One region of the Bradyrhizobium sp. HKCCYLR20261 genome, then DNA from elsewhere that is predicted to be linked to it. Evidence: riboswitches for the same ligand, from Rfam matches in the RefSeq annotation. Region 1 holds a riboswitch; the other holds the start of a gene.
What was found. Region 1 has a riboswitch for S-adenosylmethionine ahead of ACQR1L_RS03185 (O-succinylhomoserine sulfhydrylase). Riboswitches for the same ligand answer to the same signal wherever they lie in the genome.
Positions count from the first base shown of each region.

Region 2: another riboswitch for S-adenosylmethionine. It lies ahead of metX (homoserine O-acetyltransferase MetX); the one in region 1 lies ahead of ACQR1L_RS03185 (O-succinylhomoserine sulfhydrylase).

Region 1 covers NZ_JBNPUZ010000001.1:684,931-689,127, forward strand. Annotated here, with positions in the region: gene ACQR1L_RS03175 (MATE family efflux transporter) at 1-984, opposite strand, end outside; gene ACQR1L_RS03180 (2'-deoxycytidine 5'-triphosphate deaminase) at 1,089-2,195, opposite strand; SAM riboswitch at 2,302-2,381, shown strand; gene ACQR1L_RS03185 (O-succinylhomoserine sulfhydrylase) at 2,458-3,666, shown strand; gene ACQR1L_RS03190 (GDSL-type esterase/lipase family protein) at 3,856-4,197, opposite strand, start outside.
Region 2 covers NZ_JBNPUZ010000008.1:323,354-327,550, reverse strand. Annotated here, with positions in the region: gene metW (methionine biosynthesis protein MetW) at 1-639, opposite strand, end outside; gene metX (homoserine O-acetyltransferase MetX) at 643-1,857, opposite strand; SAM riboswitch at 1,949-2,028, opposite strand; gene ACQR1L_RS21270 (chorismate mutase) at 2,204-3,037, shown strand; gene hisC (histidinol-phosphate transaminase) at 3,077-4,174, shown strand; gene ACQR1L_RS21260 (prephenate/arogenate dehydrogenase family protein) at 4,171-4,197, shown strand, end outside.

The DNA of each region.
Region 1 (4,197 bases):
GACACGCTCGGCGCCGATCGCCATGCCGACCATCGGCACCGACGCCATGCCCACCGAGAACGCCACCGTCGTCATCATGAATTCGAGCCGGGCACCGATGCCGTAGCCGGCAAGCACGGCGGTGCCGAAGCCTGCCAGCATGTGGGTGAAGATCGCGATCGACAGCACCGATTGCAGCGGCGAGAAGCAAGCGACCGCACCGACCTTGAGGATGTCGGCGAACATCGCGCCGCTGATCTTCAGGCCGCGCAGCTTCGGTCTCACGCGGGCGCGGCCGGAGAACAGATACCAGCCCATCACCGAGATGCTGACGCTGAAGGCGAGCAGCGCGCCGGCGGCGACGCCGCGCATGCCCAAGCCGAGGCCCAGGCTCAGCGTTCCCCCGAGCACGATCTGCAGCAGCGCCGAGCTCAAAATCATGAACGACGGCAGCTTCATGTTGCCGGTGCCGCGCAGAATGCCGGCCATCGAGTTCATCAGCCAGGGCAGCATGGCGCCGCCGAAGAAGATCTGCAGATAGGCCACGGCGTGGCTCAGCACCGTGCCGCGGCCGCCGAGCGTCTCCAGCAGGCCGGGGCCGAACACGAGCATGCCGACCATGAAGGTCGCGCCGAACGACAGTGCGATCAGCAGCGCATGCGAGGCGAGCGTGGAGGCGCGGTCGGTGTCGCCGGCGCCGAGCGCGCGCGCGATCGCAGAGGCGACGCCGCCGCCCATCGCGCCGCCAGACATCGTCATGGTCAGGATCACCAGGGGGAACACCAGGGCCATCGCGGCCAGCGCCTCGATGCCGAGGCGGCCGATATAGGAGGTCTCGGCGATGACCACACAGGTGCCGGCAGTGTTGGCGATGATGTTGGGCCAGGCCAGCGACAGCAGCGTCTTGAGGATCGGCCCGTCGGCCACCGCGTTCCGCGACGGCTTGACGGGCGGCACGGGCCGCCCCTCGCCGACCGGAGTGTCGGCTAGGCCGATCTCGGACATGTTCGCTCCCCGCGTGGCTGCGGTTGGTGTCGCAGCGCAATTATCGGTCGTCTCTAGCACATCGCGGCGTGCGCCGGATGCATTGGGGGTGCGCGCGCAGCGCGCTACAGGCGGAAGTGCTTGGAGAGCTTCAAGCCCTGCGCCTGGTAGTTGGAGCCGATGCGGCTGCCATACATCGCGTTCGGCCGCGCCAGCATCTTCTCGTAGACGAGCCGGCCAACGATCTGGCCGTGCTCGAGGATGAACGGCACCTCGCGCGAGCGCACCTCGAGCACGGCGCGGGAGCCCTGCCCGCCGGCGCCGGCATAGCCAAAGCCGGGATCGAAGAAGCCGGCATAGTGCACGCGGAATTCACCGACCAGCGGATCGAACGGCACCATCTCGGCGGCGTAGTCCGGCGGCACCTGCACGGCTTCCTTGGAGGCCAAAATGTAGAACTCGCCGGGATCGAGGATCAGGCTGCCGTCGGGCCGCGCCTTGATCGGCTCCCAGAATTCCTCCACCGGATAGCCGCCGCGGCGGTCGACATCGACGACCCCCGTATGGCGCTTGGCGCGGTAGCCGACATAGCCGTTGGCATTGCTGCCGGAGAGGTCGACGGACAGCGCCACGCCGCCGGTGAGATCGGCATCGTCGCGATCGACCAGCCGCTCGGCCTCGTGCAGCGCGATGAGCTCATCCTCGGACAAGACGGCATCGCGGTAGCGGAAGCGGACCTGGGAGAGGCGGGAGCCCTCGCGCAACAAGACGGGAAACGTCTTCGGGCTGATCTCGGCATAGAGCGGACCGTGATAGCCGGCGCCGATCATGTCGAAGCGGCGGGTGCCGTCGGCGATCACGCGGGTGAACACGTCGAGCCGCCCTGTCGAGCTCTTCGGATTGGCGGCGGCGACGATGTCCTTCGGCAGCGCCAGGCTCTCCAGCAGCGGCACGATGTAGACGCAGTTGGTCTCCAGCACCGCGCCATCGGCCAGCGCGATCTCGTGCAGCTTCAGCTCGTCGATGCGCTCGGCCACCGTGGAGCCCGGCCCCGGCAGGAAGCTCGCCCGCACCCGATACGCCACGTCGCCCAGCCGCAGGTCGAGGCTCGCCGGCTGGATCTGGCTCTCGACGAAATCGTATTCCGGGATGATCAGGCCAGCCTCGGCCATCGCCACGATCATGCGGTCGGGCAGGATGCCATGGGCGTCGGCGGGAAGCGAAAACGGCAAGACCTGATCCTTTGCCGGAATGGCGGCTATGCGAGCCTATATAGGGTCTTTTGACCGGTTATCCGATGGCTGGCTTGACGGAAAGGCCAGGTGGGACTATGAGCACGACTTATCCCGTGGTGATTTGAGCCGGCCGGCTTGCAGCCACGTTAAATAAGTCGCTAAACAGGCCGGGGACGATTGTGATCCCGGCCGTGAGGAGTTTTCCCAGGCCGGTTTTTTTGTGCCCATCGCCAGGCGCGGTGGTCACGATGGAGGTCACATGTCGAAGTCCCCCGCGAAGGCGCCGGCGTCGTTCGCCCACTACCGTCCCGAAACCCGGCTGGTGCATTCCGGCGGCCTGCGCTCCGAATTCGGCGAGACCGCCGAGGCGCTCTATCTCACGCAGGGTTTCGTCTACGCCACCGCCGAGGAGTGCGAGGCGCGCTTCAAGGGCGAGGATCCCGGCTTCATCTATTCGCGCTTCTCCAACCCGACCACGGCGATGTTCGAGCGCCGCATGATCGAGCTCGAAGGCGCCGAGGCCTGCCGCTCGGCCGCCACCGGCATGGCCGCCGTCACCACCGCGATCCTGGCGCCCCTGCGCGCCGGCGACCATGTCGTCGCGGCCAAGGCGCTGTTCGGCTCCTGCCGCTACGTCGTCGAGGACCTGCTGCCGCGCTACGGCATCGAGTCGACCCTGGTCGACGGGCTTGACCTCGACCAGTGGCAGAAGGCGGTCCGGCCGAACACCAAATCGTTCTTCCTGGAGAGCCCGACCAATCCGACGCTCGACGTGATGGACATTCCGGCGATCGCCGAGATCGCGCATGCCCATGGCGCGCGGCTGATCGTCGACAACGTCTTCGCCACCCCGATCTGGCAGAGCCCGCTGGCGCTGGGCGCCGATGTCGTCGTGTACTCCGCGACCAAGCATATCGACGGCCAGGGCCGCTGCCTCGGCGGCGTGATCCTGTCGTCGGAGGCGTTCATCGCCGAGCACATCCACAATTTCATGCGCCAGACCGGCCCGTCGATCTCGCCGTTCAATGCCTGGGTGCTGCTGAAGGGCCTCGAGACGCTGGCCGTGCGCGTGCGCGCGCAGACCGACACGGCGGCGAAGGTGGCGGACTTCCTCGCCGCGCATCCGAAGATCTCGCGGCTGATCTATCCGGGCCGCGAGGACCATCCGCAGGCGGCGACGGTCAGGAAGCAGATGCGCGCCGGCTCGACCTTGGTCGGCTTCGAGGTCAAGGGCGGCAAGCCCGCGGCGTTCCGCACGCTCAACGGGCTCAAGCTCGCGCGCATCTCCAACAATCTCGGCGACTCCAAGACGCTGGTCACGCATCCCGCAACGACCACGCATCAGCGGCTGACGCCGGAGGCGCGCGCCGAGCTTGGGATCAGCGAGGGCTTCATCCGCTTCTCCGCCGGCCTCGAGCATGCCGAAGATCTGATCGAGGATCTCGACGCGGCCCTGAAGTCCGCGTAGCGAATCTCATTTGACGATCGCAGTGGTGCGCTCGTCCGTCTCAACAGCGTCATCCACGCCGTTCGGCACGCTGAGAACGACGTGGATGCCCGGGACAAGCCCGGGCATGACGGAGTAACTAACTGCGGGGAGCGGTCGGTCGCGACAGCCCCGAATTTTCATATGCGATAGCTTTGCTACCCGCCCTCGTCACATCGGCCGATAGGTCAGCACTTCCGCAGGCTGGTTGATGCCGAGCTTGACCTGGCCGACCGAGCGGATGATGTCGTCGCCGAGCAGCTGGGCGAAGCAGGCGTAGCCCCAGTCGCTCATGTGCAGGCCGTCCGAGATCACGAACTCATTCATCGGGATCGCCTGGCGCTCATGCCAGTCGCGCATCACCTCGAAGCGCGGGAAGATGCCGGCGTGATGCAGCTCGGCGATGCGGCCGAGCAGCTTGTTCATGCGGCTGGCGTTCTCCGAACGCTCGTTGACCCTCGGCGAATATTGCAGATCGACCAGCACGACGTCGGATGCCGCCGCCTGGATCTT
Region 2 (4,197 bases), on a different contig from region 1:
CAGAAACACGCCCTGCTCGCCGAACATGTTCCAGAACCACCAGGGCATGGCCACGCGCAATGGACGGCCGTAACTATCAAGAGCGACCGCGCGCTCCATCTTCACGTCGATCTCGTCGCAGAGCTGCACGAAGTCCTTGATGGTGCAGAAATGAATGTTGGGCGTGTCGTACCAGGTGAAGGGCAGATTGTCGGTGCGCGGCATGTGGCCGCCGACGAGCAGTTGCAGGCGCAGCCGCCAGAAGCCGAAATTCGGGAAAGTGACGATGGCGCGGCGGCCGATGCGCAGCAGATTTTCGAGCACGGCCTTCGGCCGGCGCGTCGCCTGCAGGGTCTGCGACAAGATTACGTAGTCGAAGGCGTCGTCGGGATAGTCGACGAGATCGGTGTCGGCATCGCCCTGCACCACCGCGAGCCCCTTGGCGACGCAATGGTTGACGCCCTCGCGCGACAGCTCGATGCCGCGGCCGTCGATGCCGCGGCTCTCCAAGAGTTGCAACAGATCGCCGTCGCCGCAGCCGATGTCGAGCACCTTGGAGCCGCGCTCGACCATGCCGGCGATCAACAGATGATCGGGGCGATAGGCCAGCACCTCACCGCCGGAAAAGCCGTCCAGCGGCAACACACCTTGCAGGCTCATGGCTCAGCCTCCCGTCGCAGGCTTGAGGCCGCGCGCCTTGCCGGCCGAGTCGAGAAACGCGCTGGCGATCTCGAAGAATTCGGGCACGTCGAGCAGGAACGCGTCATGCCCCTTGTCGGTCTCGATCTCCGCGAACGACACCCGCGCGCTCGACGCGTTCAGCGCATGCACCAGCACCCGCGACTCCGACGTCGGAAACAGCCAGTCGCTGGTGAACGACACCACGCAGAACCGGGTCTGGATGCCGCGGAACGCCGCGGCCAGCACGCCGTCATGGTCGGCGGCGATGTCGAAATAGTCCATCGCCCGCGTCAGATAGAGATAGGAGTTGGCGTCGAAGCGCTCGACGAAGGACGAGCCCTGGTAGCGCAGATAGCTCTCGACCTGGAAATCAGCATCGAACGAGAAGGTCGGCAGCTCGCGGTCCTGCATGCGGCGGCCGAACTTGCGATGCAGCGCGGCGTCCGACAGATAGGTGATGTGCGCCGCCATCCGCGCCACCGCCAGCCCGCGATGCGGATGCGTGGCCTTGTCGGCGTAGCGGCCGTGATCCCATTCCGGATCGGCCATGACAGCCTGGCGGCCGAGCTCGTGGAAGGCGATGTTCTGCGCCGAATGCCGCGTCGCGCAGGCGATCGCGAGATTCGCGAACACGCGGTGAGGATAGGCCACCGTCCATTGCAGCGCCTGCATGCCACCCATCGAGCCGCCGACCACGGCGAACAGGGTGTCGATGCCGAGATGATCGATCAGCATCGCCTGCGCGCGCACCATGTCGGGAATGGTGATGATCGGGAAGTCGAGACCCCACACCTTGCCGGTCGTCGGGTTCAGCGAGGCCGGGCCGGTCGAGCCCATGCAGCCGCCGATCACGTTCGAGCAGATGATGAAGTAGCGCGCGGGATCGAGTGGCCGTCCGGGGCCGACCAAGGTCTCCCACCAGCCGGGCTTGCCGGTCATCGGATGGCGGTTGGCGACATGCTGGTCGCCGGTCAGCGCGTGGCAGATCAGCACGGCATTGGACTTGTCGGCGTTCAGCTCGCCATAGGTCTGGTAGGCGATCTGGAACGGCGAGAGGTCGACGCCGCAATCGAGCTTGAGCGGCTTGTCGGCGCCGAACTGCGCGACCAGCGAGCTCGGATGGTCGACCTCGTGCGAACGCTCTTCCGGCGCAACGCTGCGCAGCGCGGAGGTGGATTTCGGCGTCAGGCCTGTCATGTCTCTCACCCCGGCCTTCCGGCAAGGGCTCCCGAACCACGTGACATATCAGGCCATGAAAAACCCGGCCTGAACTGGGGTTCGGCCGGGATCGATAACGTCCCCGGCCTGTTTAGCGAGTTTTTTAACGTGGCTGCAAGCCGGCCGGCTCAAATGACCACGGAACGAGCAGAAACTAGTCCCGCGGGCGCTCCTCGTCAAGGCAAGCTGGGGTTGACCGCCGATCGGGCTTTCCACGGCTGCAGACCAGCCAAGCCTAGGCAGCACAAGGTAAACTTGCTGTTGCACAGGCCCGGCGCATCGGACAGAACGGCAACCCGTTCCCCCCGCGCAGAGTGATCCGGACATGTCGAACCCGCCGCCCGCCCCGCCCTCGCTCGCCGATCTGCGCAAGGAGATCGACGCGATCGACGAGCAGGTGCACCACTTGCTGATGCAGCGGGCCGACATCATCGACCGGCTGATCAAGGTCAAGAAGACCCAGGAGGTCGGCTCGGCGTTCCGCCCGGCGCGCGAGGCCGACATGATGCGCCGCCTGGTGCAGCGCCATCGCGGCATCCTGCCGCTGGACACCGTCGAGGGCATCTGGCGGGTGATCGTCTCGACCTTCACCTATGTCCAGGCGCCGTTCTCGGTGCATGCCGACGTCTCGGTCGGCGAGTCCGCGATGCGTGACTCCGCGAGGTTCCATTTCGGCTTCGTCGTGCCCTACGTCGCCCATTTCAGCGCCCAGGCCGCGGTTGAAGCAGTGGCGCGCTCGAAGGGCGATCTGGCGCTGGTATCGACGACCTCGGGCCATACGCCATGGTGGATCACGCTCGAGCCTGTCGGCGCGCCGAAGATCATCGCGCGGCTGCCCTTCATCGAGCGTGCCGACCATCCGGCCGCGCTGCCGGTGTTCGCGGTGTCGCGCGTCGCCGACGACGCACTGGTGCTGGAGGTCGAGACCTGGAGCATCCGCGTCTCCGGCTGGAATGCGCAGGTGTCGCGGGCGCTGTCGCCGCTGGCGGACGTCGTCGCGGTGCCCGATACCGCCTTCGACAGCGCCGCTCTTTTGGTGTCGATCGAGGCGCCGTCGAACCTCGACAGCATCAAGGCCGCGCTGATCGCGGCGGGCGCCTCGGTGCGCTCGGCGGCGCTCGTCGGCGGCCATGCGAAACGCTATACGGTTCCGAGCTGAGGCCAACCTTGCGCCCGAGATGATTGTCCGGAGTTGATGATGAACCGCCCCGTGCCGAACCCCGGCATTCTCGACATCGCACCCTACACGCCCGGCAAGAGCCCCAAGCCCGAGCCCGGCCGCAAGGTGTTCAAGCTGTCGGCCAACGAGACCCCGTTCGGCCCCTCGCCGAAGGCCATCGAGGCCTTCAAGAGCGCGGCCACGCATCTGGAGGACTATCCGGAAGGCACCTCGCGGGTGCTGCGCGAAGCGATCGGCCGCACCTACGGCCTCGATCCCGACCGCATCGTCTGCGGCGCCGGCTCCGACGAGATCCTCAATCTCCTGGCGCACACGTTCCTGCGCGAGGGTGATGAGGCGATCTCCACGGCGCACGGCTTTCTCGTCTATCCGATCGCCACCATGGCCTGCGGCGCCAAGAACGTCGTGGCCGCGGAGACCGAGTACCGCACCGACGTCGATGCGATCCTCGCCGCGGTGACGCCACGCACCAAGCTCGTCTGGCTCGCCAACCCGAACAATCCGACCGGCACCTACATCCCGTTCGACGAGGTCAGGCGGCTGCGCGCCGGCCTGCCCGCGCATGTCCTGCTGGTGCTCGACGCCGCCTATGCCGACTACGTCTCGCGCAACGATTATGAGTTCGGCCTCGAGCTGGTGGCGACCACCGAGAACACCGTGGTGACCCACACCTTCTCCAAGATCCACGGCCTCGCGGCACTGCGCGTCGGCTGGATGTTCGGACCCGCCCACATCGTCGATGCCATCAACCGCATTCGCGGGCCGTTCAACGTGTCGGCGCCGGCGATGCTCGCGGCCGTCGCGGCGATCGAGGACACGGCGCATCAGCAGATGTCGAAGACGCACACGGAGACGTGGCGCAACCGGCTCACCGAGGAGATCGGCAAGCTCGGGCTCAAGGTGACGCCGAGCGTCACCAATTTCATCCTGATCCACTTTCCGACCGAGACGGGCAAGACCGCGGTCGAGGCGGACGAATTCCTGACCCGGCGCGGCCTCGTGCTGCGCGCGGTCGCCAACTACAAGCTGCCGAACGCCTTGCGCATGACGATCGGCACCGAGGAAGCCAACCGTCTCGTGATCGATGCGCTTCGTGACTTCATGGGGGCGACGTGAGCGTCGAAGGGCATTTCGAACGT